DNA from 2 places in the Arthrobacter sp. ERGS1:01 genome. Region 2 is predicted to be linked to the other one. Evidence: predicted binding sites of a transcription regulator. Region 2 holds the regulator's gene; the other holds the start of a gene.

Region 1 (4,536 bases), 1.9 Mb from region 2:
TGCGGTGGTGTGCGGGCATCCCGCCGAGCGCGTGCTCGGCCTGGTAGATGGCGTCGGCCACCAGTTGGCGGGCGTGTTCGTTTTCCAGCCGGTACATGACCTTCGTGCCGTCCTGGCGGGTGGAGACCATGCGGGCCAAACGCATTTTCGCAAGATGCTGCGAGACCGCGGCGGGTGATTTTCCGACCGTCTCGGCCAGCGCCCCGACTGCCATTTCGCCGTCCCTCAGGGCGAGGATGATGCGCACCCGGGTGGCGTCGGCCAGCATGGCGAACACCTCCACCGCCAATTCCACGTATTGGCTGTCGGCGTCGAGCGAACAAATACTCTTATCTGCGTTCATACGCATATTCTTACATTAAAGTGCGGAGCGGTCCATCGCCTAGTCTTGGCTCATGCAGAGCGAAGAGACTTTGAACGGTTCAGCGTTGTTGGCGTCGGTGCAAAGCGCCGTGGCCACCCATGGAATTGTCCACGAGGTCATGGCGTGCCCGGCCGAGCTGGCGGACACCGCGGAGTTCTGCGCGCACTTCGGCGTGTCCCTGGAGCAGTCGGCCAACACGATCGTGGTCACCTCCAAAAAGGTCGACCCGCCGCACTATGCGATCTGCGTGGTGCTCGGCACCACCCGGCTCGACGTCAACAAGAAGGTCAAGGAGCTGCTCGGCGTCAAGCGTGCCTCCTTTGCCGACGCGGACACGACGACGGCGCTTACCGGCATGGAAATTGGCGGCGTCACCGCGATCGGCGTGCGGGACTTGCCCATCTACATTGACAGCGCCGTCATGGAACAAACATACGTGGTCATGGGCGGCGGAAACCGGACCAGCAAGGTGCGCCTTGACCCGCGCGAACTCGCCAAACTGCCCGGCGCCGCAATCGTCGAGGGCCTGGCCAACCCGAAGGACTGACGCAGCCCGGCGCCGTCGGTCCGGCCGGCGTGCCGCTAGAGGTGCCCGCTGAGCCGGTCCCGGAACACGGTGCTGCGATCATCGAGCCCCGTGATGGACAGTTCGGCGCCGTGCCTGGCGTATTTGCCTTCAATCGAATCCAGGGCCGCAACCGTGGAGGCGTCCCAGATCTGCGCATGCGTGAGGTCCACGCGCACCTCGGCGGGGTCCTCGGCATAGCTGAACTGCGCCACCAGGTCGTTGCTGCTGCCAAAGAACAGCGGCCCGCGCACCAGGTAGTCGACGGATGCGCCATCCGGGGCCACGGCGCGCTCCACCGTGACCACGTGCGCCACCCGCCGGGCAAAGAGCACCATGGCCAGGACGGCGCCCACCAGCACACCCACCGCCAGGTTTCCGGTGGCCACCACCACGATCACCGTCACAACCATGACAATGGTCTCCGGAACGGGCATGCGCGCAAGGGTTGCGGGCCGGACACTGCGCCAATCCACCGTGGTCACGGCCACCACCATCATGACGGCGGCCAGCGCCACCATGGGGATCTGCGCCATGATTCCGCTCAGCCCGGTGACCAGGAGCAGCAGGACCAGCCCGGCCGCGAACGTGGACACCCGGGTGCGCGCACGGCCGATCTTCACGTTGACGATGGTTTGGCCGATCATGGCGCACCCGGCAATGCCGCCGTAGAAGCCGGACAGGATATTCGACACGCCCAGCGCCCACGATTCCCGGCTCTTGTGCGATCGGGTGTCGGTCAGCTCATCGACCAGCTTGGCGGTCAGCAACGTCTCCATGAGCCCAACGAACGCAACGCTCAACGCCGTGGGCCAAATGATGCCCAGGGTGTCCAGGTTGAAGGGCGCCAGGAACGGGGTCAGGCCGGGGAGACCACCGGTCATGGGCCCCTCGCCGGCCACGTTGGGCACGGAGAGGTGCGCAATCATCACGACGGCGGTCACCACCACGATCGCCACGAGCGGCGCCGGCACGGCCGAGGTCAGGCGGGGCAGGATCAGGATGATTGCCAGCGTCACAATGAACAGCGGGTAGACCAGCCATGGCACGTTGAGCAGGTGCGGAACCTGCGCCACGAAGATCAGGATGCCCAGGGCGTTGACGAAGCCGATCATGACCGACCGAGGAATGAAGCGCATGAGCCTGGACAGCCCGGCCAGGCCAAACACGATCTGCACCAGCCCGGCCAGCACCACCGCGGGCAGCACGTACTCCACGCCGTGGGCCTTGACCAGCGGCGCGATCACCAGGGCCACCGAGCCGGCAGCCGCCGTGACCATGGCGGGCCGGCCGCCCAAAATGGACATGGTCAACGCCAAAACCACCGAGGCGATCAGGCTGACCTTGGGGTCAACGCCCGCGATGACGGAAAAGGAAATGACCTCGGGGATCAGCGCCAGGCTGGTGACGACGCCGGCCAGCACCTCGCGGGTGAAGAGCCGCGGGGTGCGCAAAACGTTGAGCACGCTATCGCCGTCCAGCCGGGGCACAGTTGGGGAAGTCGGGTGTGCGCTGGTCATGGGGTCTCCGTAATGCAGTGCCGGAACTGCCCTCCCATTGTACGGACGCCCGCGTCGATGGTTGCGGCGGAGGTCATGCCGTTACCGGATCTGGTCGTTATGCCGAACGGGGTAGCCAAGCTCTTCCGCGGCTTCAAGGACGGCCTGGGGCGATTGGGCAAGGAATGTCCAGGGCATGTTCTCCTCGGCGAGGAAGTTCACCTGCGAGGGCGCCAAGTCGTTCAAACGGCCCAGGTAGACCTCGCGGATGGCCGAACGTTCGACCCGCCACGGCCCAGCAAAACGCGCGAGCCAACGAAATCTCATCCGGAATTCAATATGTGACTCGTCCAGGATCAGCAGAACCCAGGGGCCCAGAATCCGTGTCATTTTCCTGGGCCTTTCCAAGCCGCCTTTGAATACATGAGTCATCCGAATACCTTTGATGGATTGAAATGTAGCCATGCCTGTGTCCAAGTATTGCTCTCCCCGAATGGACTTCGTCCAAGGGTGAAGCACCGATACCGAGATTCACGTCGAGTCGGAGTTTCACGCTGCCCGGATCATCACTACATTTGCCGTCCAAGATCCCGCCCCCGCCGAAAAGAGATCCTTTTGCGGTGAGCCCACGGTATCCAAAAGCGCCACCCAACTCGTCAAATGTTCGGATCTTGAGGGTGAGGGTGCAGTAGGGGTCGTGTTGGCTTCCGTCGGTGGGCGCGAGGCGGCAAATTCGTCCCGGCGTCCTGATCGTAATGCAGTGCCGGAACTGCCCTCCCATTGTACGGACGCCCAGGAGGCGGCCGGCAGGGTTGCCCGCCGGGCCAGGCGGTAGACTTGGTTGTTAGAACATTTGTTCGCGTCCGGGGAAGGGGAGTGGTGCCCATGGCTGGTTCCTCCCAAGCGGCTACCGCCGGGCGCATCGCCCTCGTGGACGTGAACAACTTCTATGTCTCCTGCGAGCGGGTTTTCGACCCGCGGCTGGAAGGCCGGCCCGTCGTCGTGCTTTCCAATAATGACGGCTGCGTCGTGGCGCGCTCGGCCGAGGCCAAGGCGCTGGGCGTCAAGACCGGCGCCCCGTGGTTCCAGGTCCAGGCGCAGGCCAAGGCCTGGGGGCTGGTGGCCCGCTCCAGCAACTATGAACTGTACGGGGACATGAGCGCCCGGGTCATGGAGGTCGTGGGCCGTTTTGGCGCGTGGCAGGAGGTGTACTCCATCGATGAATCGTTCGTGGGGCTGATGGGCGACGCCGGTGCCCTCGCGGAATCCGGGAGGCAAATCCGGGCGGCAGTGGACCGGCACGTGGGCGTCCCCGTCTGCGTGGGCGTTGCGGGCACCAAGACGCTGGCCAAGTTCGCCAACCGGATCGCCAAGCAAAACCCCGCCCTGGGGGGCGTGTGCGCCCTCGACGCCATGCCGGCCGGGCAGGTGGATGCCGTGCAGTCGCGGGTGCCAGCGTCGGGGCTGTGGGGCGTGGGCGGGCGCACGGCGGAGCGGTTGAAGCTGCTGGGCATTGAATCCATCGCCGACCTCAAGGCCGCCGAACCGGCCATGATCCGCAAGAAGTTCTCCGTGGTGCTCCAACGCACGGTGCTCGAACTCAACGGCACCGAATGCATCCCGCACACCGAGGAACGCGTGGACAAGCAACAAATCATGTTCTCGCGCAGCTTCTCGACCCCCGTCACCACGGTGGAGGGCATGGAATCGGTCATGGCCGTCTACGCCCAGCGCGGGGCCGCCCGGCTGAACCAGGAGGGCCTGCGGGCCTCGGCCATGACCGTGACGGCCGGGACCAGCCGCTTTGCCGCGGGGGAGGGCAGCTTTCCCGCCGTGACCCTCCGCTTCGCCGCCCCCACGCAGGACCCCATCGTGTTGATCCGCGCCGCCGTGGCCGCGATCCGGCAAAGCGCCGTCCCCGGGGCGTCCTATCTGCGCGCCGGGGTCATGTTCTCCGGCCTGGAACCGGCGGCGGGCCAGGACGTCCTGGACGTTTTTGACACCGCCGGCTCCCAACCCGGGGTGGGCGACGTGCTGGGGGAGGTGCGGAACAAGTTCGGCTCCCTGGCCATAGGACTCGGGATCGGCGGGCTGGCCGAACCGCCGTC
Region 2 (4,536 bases):
GAGGACCTCATTGGAGCCGTTGGCGGCCCAGATGTTCTCCTCCGTGAGACCGTGTCCCAGGTAGGCGGCCAGTGCCCGGCGGAGTTCGGTGAACTCCCTGTCGGGGTAGCGGTTCAAGCCATCAAGCTCATCGGCCACGGCCTTGAGGATGGCCTCCTTGGCGTCCAGTGGAACACCAAAGGTATTTTCATTGACGTTTAGCAGGATGGGAACGTCCAGTTGCGGTGCCCCGTAGGGATGCTGTCCGCGCAGATCGTCGCGGAGCGGTAACTGGTTGAGACGTTCAAACTGATCCATGGAATCAGCTTAAGTGGTGTTCGTGCCGGAACAGAACTTGTGACCGGCAATGTCCCACCATGTGATCTCCGTGGGCCTACTTCGGCAGGGGTACGTACAACTGCTGGCCGGCCTGCAACACCGAGGTGCCCAGGTCATTGAGGGCCACGATCTCGGCCACGACGTCGCGGACGTCGCGGTTGGGATCGCTCTTCGCCGCGATCGACCACAGGCTTTGCCCCTGGAGCACCGTCACGGAGGCCGCATAGTCCGTCATGTTGACGGGGGTGTACTTAGTGGCGGCGTTGGCCGGGCTGGCGACGACGCCCAACAGCACGGCCACTACGGACAGCATCAACACGGCCGCGACGACAAGGGCCGGAATTCCCAGGAAAACCATGCGGCCCCGCCGCGTCAATCGCAGGGGTCCGGCCGGGGTGGCACGGACAGTGCCGAACTTGCTTCCGGAGTACTGGACCGCCGGGCCTGCTGTGGAAATCACCAATGCGCTCATGAATTCATTCCTTTCACTCCGTGGAGGCCTGACCGCATGGGCCGAACCGGGCGAAACCCGGGACATTCAGCAGGATCAAACTTCCATACACAATATGTTCGATAGAACGTATGTTCTAACGCTGGTACTACAGTTTTAGCATCTATAGACGACTCTTGCCAAGACTCGATAGAACAAATGTTTGAAATTCGCTCTTTTCTGGCTTAATCTTGGAGGTAAGGATTCGCCGCTAAAAGCAGTCCACCAGAAGGCACTGACACTCTTGATTAACACTCTTGACGGCCTCCACGAAAGGACCGAAGGACCATGGCGCTACCAGAACCTCCGCACCGCATCCCGCAGGCCCCCAGCAGGGCCGGCATGAAGGGGCTGACGGTCCGGCAGAAGAAGATTCTCGAATGCATCCAGCGCTCCATTGCCGACAAAGGCTACCCGCCGTCGATGCGTGAGATCGGGGACGTGGTGGGCCTGGCCAGTCTCTCCAGCGTCACGCACCAGCTGACCCAGCTTGAGCGCCACGGCTACCTGCGCCGCGATCCGAAGCGGCCCCGCGCCATGGAGGTCCTCATTCCGCTGGTCCTGGACAACGGCGTAGTGGAGATTGAGGGCGTCAGCTCGCCCGACCAGGTGCGCAGTTCGAACGGCTTGAACTTCGCCCAACTGAGCAGCGCCTCCGACACCGCATTCGTGCCGCTGGTGGGCCGGATCGCCGCCGGCGGTCCCATCCTGGCCGACCAGGTGGTGGATGACATCATGCCGCTGCCGCGCCAGATCGTGGGCAACGGTGAATTGTTCATGCTGAAGGTCGCCGGGGATTCCATGATCGACGCCGCGATCTGCGACGGCGACTGGGTGGTGGTGCGCCGGCAGAACACGGCCAACAATGGCGAGATCGTTGCGGCCCTGCTCGAGGACGAGGCCACCGTGAAGACGTTCCGCCAGCGCGACGGTCACACGTGGCTGCTGCCGCAGAACACCCGTTATGAGCCCATCCTCGGTGACAGCGCCACCGTCATGGGCAAGGTCGTCTCGGTCCTGCGCAGCCTGTAGGCAAAACGAATGGAAGCGCCCCCGGTCTCCCGACCGGGGGCGCTTCCATGTTTCCAGACCAGGGCCCCGGATCCCGACAGGCTCGATCACCGGGCGGCTGCGCACCTGGGCTATTTGCCGGAGAGCCTTTGCAATGCCGCGAGGGCCACGTTCCGGTCCTTGGTGGACCAGAACGGCGGAAGGGCTGCACGCAGGAAGCCGCCGTAGCCGGCATTCGCCAGCCGGGAGTCCAGGACGGCCACCACTCCCCTGTCACTGCTCGAGCGGATAAGCCGCCCCACACCCTGCGCCAGCCTGATGGCGGCGTGGGTTGCCGAGATCGCGATGAATCCGTCGCCGCCGCTCTGCGCAACGGCGCGGGCGCGCGCCGTCACGAGGGGGTCGTCCGGGCGTGGGAACGGAATCCTGTCAATGACCACGAGCCGGCACGATGCACCCTGGACGTCCACCCCCTGCCAGAGGGACATGGTGCCGAACAGGCAGGTGTCGGGTTCGTCGGAGAACTCTTTGATGAGGCCCGCCATGGAGGACTCCCCCTGGCACAGGATCTTCACCGACAGCTTCTTGCGGAGCTTTTCCGCGGCGTCCTCGGCAGCCCTGCGGGAGGAGAACAACGCCAGTGTTCCGCCCCCGGCAGCCGTGATGAGTGCCTCAAGCTCCGCCAATTGCTCCGGCGAGTTGCCGAAACCCGGCTTTTGCAGGTGCGCGGCCACATACAGCATGCCCTGCTTGGGGTAGTCGAACGGGGATCCGACGTCGGCCCCGGTCCACGCCGGCGCGTTGGCGCCCAGCAGGCCCAAGCCCCCGGCCGTGGCCTGGAACGACTCGCCGATGGCCAGCGTTGCGGAGGTCAGCACCACCGTGTGGTCGGCAAAGAGCCCCTCCCGCAGTTTTCCGGCAACGCTGAGCGGGGCGATGTTGATGACGGGTGGTTCGCTGTCGTCGGCCTTTTGGTAGCCCTGCCCGGGCGTGAACGTGCCGGTGCGGGACGCCCAGACCACTTCGCGGGCGTCGGCGGCGGTGAGCAACCGTTCGCAGAGGTCGAAGATCAGGTTCAGCCGGGACCGTGCGATCGAGCGTCCGCCGTCGGCCGAAGCATTGCCGTCGGGCTTTGAATCGGACAGGGCCACCCGGACGGCGTCACGCAGTTGTTCAATGGCCGCCGACTGTTCCTCGTTCAAGCCGTTGGGCAGCAGCCCGGACGGTGTTCCGGCGAACGCCAGGTCCAGGGCCGTCGCGGCCCCGTGCAGGGCGTCGACCGATACGCCCGTGTGCTTGCGGGTGCTGGAGGCGGCCGCCTGGACCATTTGGACCGAGAGCTGGCCCGTGACGGCGCCGGTGACCCTGTCCTGGAGCTCGTGCGCCTCATCGACCACGACGACGTCGTAGTCGGGAAGGACGGCGATGCCCTCGAAGGCGCTGATGGCGAGCATGGCGTGGTTGGTGACCACGATGTCGGCCTCGGCACCCTTGGCCCGGGCCAGCTCGGAGAAGCAGGTCTCGGCCAGCGGGCATTTTTGCGCGCCCAGGCACTCCATGGACGTGACGGACACTTGGCGCCAGGCCTTGTCGGTGACGCCGGGGACAAGTTCGTCACGGTCACCGGTTTCGGTGTCCTCGGCCCATTCGCGCAGGCGCACCACTTCACGCCCCAGCGGTGAGGTGGGGCCGGTCTTGGCGCCGGGCAGGTGGACCACGCTGGAATCTTCACCGAGGCTAAACAGCGCACCCTCGGCGGAGTCCTCCGAGGGAAAACCCCCACCGAGCTTGTGCCGGCAAACGTAGTTGCTGCGGCCCTTGACGAGTGCGACGTCGATGGGCCGGGGCAGCAGCGGTTCCAGGGCGGCCAGCAACCGCGGCACGTCCCGTCCCACGATCTGGGCCTGCAGCGCCAAGGTGGCCGTCGCCACCACGGACGGTTTGTCGCTGCTGAGCGCGTGGACGATCAACGGGATCAGGTAGGCCAACGACTTTCCAGTCCCGGTACCGGCCTGCACCAGCAGGTGGTCGCCGGTCTCGATGGCCTCCACGACACGGCGGACCATGTCGTGCTGGCCGTCGCGGCGCTGGCCGCCCATCGCCTCGACGGCCGCGTCGAGCAGCTCAATGGCCTGCTCGCTCAGTTCACTCGCGCCATCCTTGCGGGCCACGGATGCTGTTTCACTCATGCTGGACAAACGGCTCCACCTCGGCGGCAAGGTCCCCGCGTACGCGGACCTTGGCGATGGTGCCGTGTTCGCCGTGCTCAATGCTGATGATCTCGGCGTCGCTGCGGTGCAGCCTGTTCAGGACGTCGCCGCGGTCATAGGGAATCAACAGGTCCAGGGCGATGCTGGGCCGCGGGATGGCCTCGCTGATGGCGGCAAGGAGCTCATCGATGCCGGCGCCCGTGCGGGCCGAAACCACCACGGTGCGCGGCTCGCGCTGGCGCAGGCGTTCCACCACGAACGGGTCGGCAATGTCGGCCTTGTTCAAGATGATGATCTCGGGGATCTTCAGCGCATCGACCTCGGAGAGCACGGTGCGGACGGCCGCGATTTGGCCTTCGGGGTCCGGGTGTGAGGCGTCCACGATGTGCAGGATGAGGTCGGCGTCGGCCACTTCCTCCAGGGTGGAGCGGAAGGCCTCAACGAGCTGGGTGGGCAGGGAGCGGACGAATCCGACCGTGTCCACCAGGGTGTAGCCGAGGCCGTCGG

Evidence for each region. Region 2 encodes LexA, which represses DNA repair genes until DNA is damaged. Its sites were predicted from a motif close to TCGAACANNTGTTCGA; they were not measured.
Region 1: the regulator LexA is predicted to act here: its motif matches at 3,274-3,289, upstream of AL755_RS17030 (Y-family DNA polymerase).

Annotation. Positions count from the first base shown of each region.
Region 1 covers NZ_CP012479.1:2,893,830-2,898,365, reverse strand. Annotated here, with positions in the region: gene AL755_RS17050 (ArsR/SmtB family transcription factor) at 1-343, opposite strand, end outside; gene AL755_RS17045 (YbaK/EbsC family protein) at 396-911, shown strand; gene AL755_RS17040 (SulP family inorganic anion transporter) at 947-2,449, opposite strand; gene AL755_RS17035 (hypothetical protein) at 2,531-2,818, opposite strand; gene AL755_RS17030 (Y-family DNA polymerase) at 3,314-4,536, shown strand, end outside.
Region 2 covers NZ_CP012479.1:796,652-801,187, reverse strand. Annotated here, with positions in the region: gene AL755_RS07490 (histidinol-phosphate transaminase) at 1-297, opposite strand, end outside; gene AL755_RS07485 (LysM peptidoglycan-binding domain-containing protein) at 374-790, opposite strand; gene lexA (transcriptional repressor LexA) at 1,097-1,840, shown strand; gene AL755_RS07475 (ATP-dependent DNA helicase) at 1,951-4,008, opposite strand; gene hflX (GTPase HflX) at 4,001-4,536, opposite strand, start outside.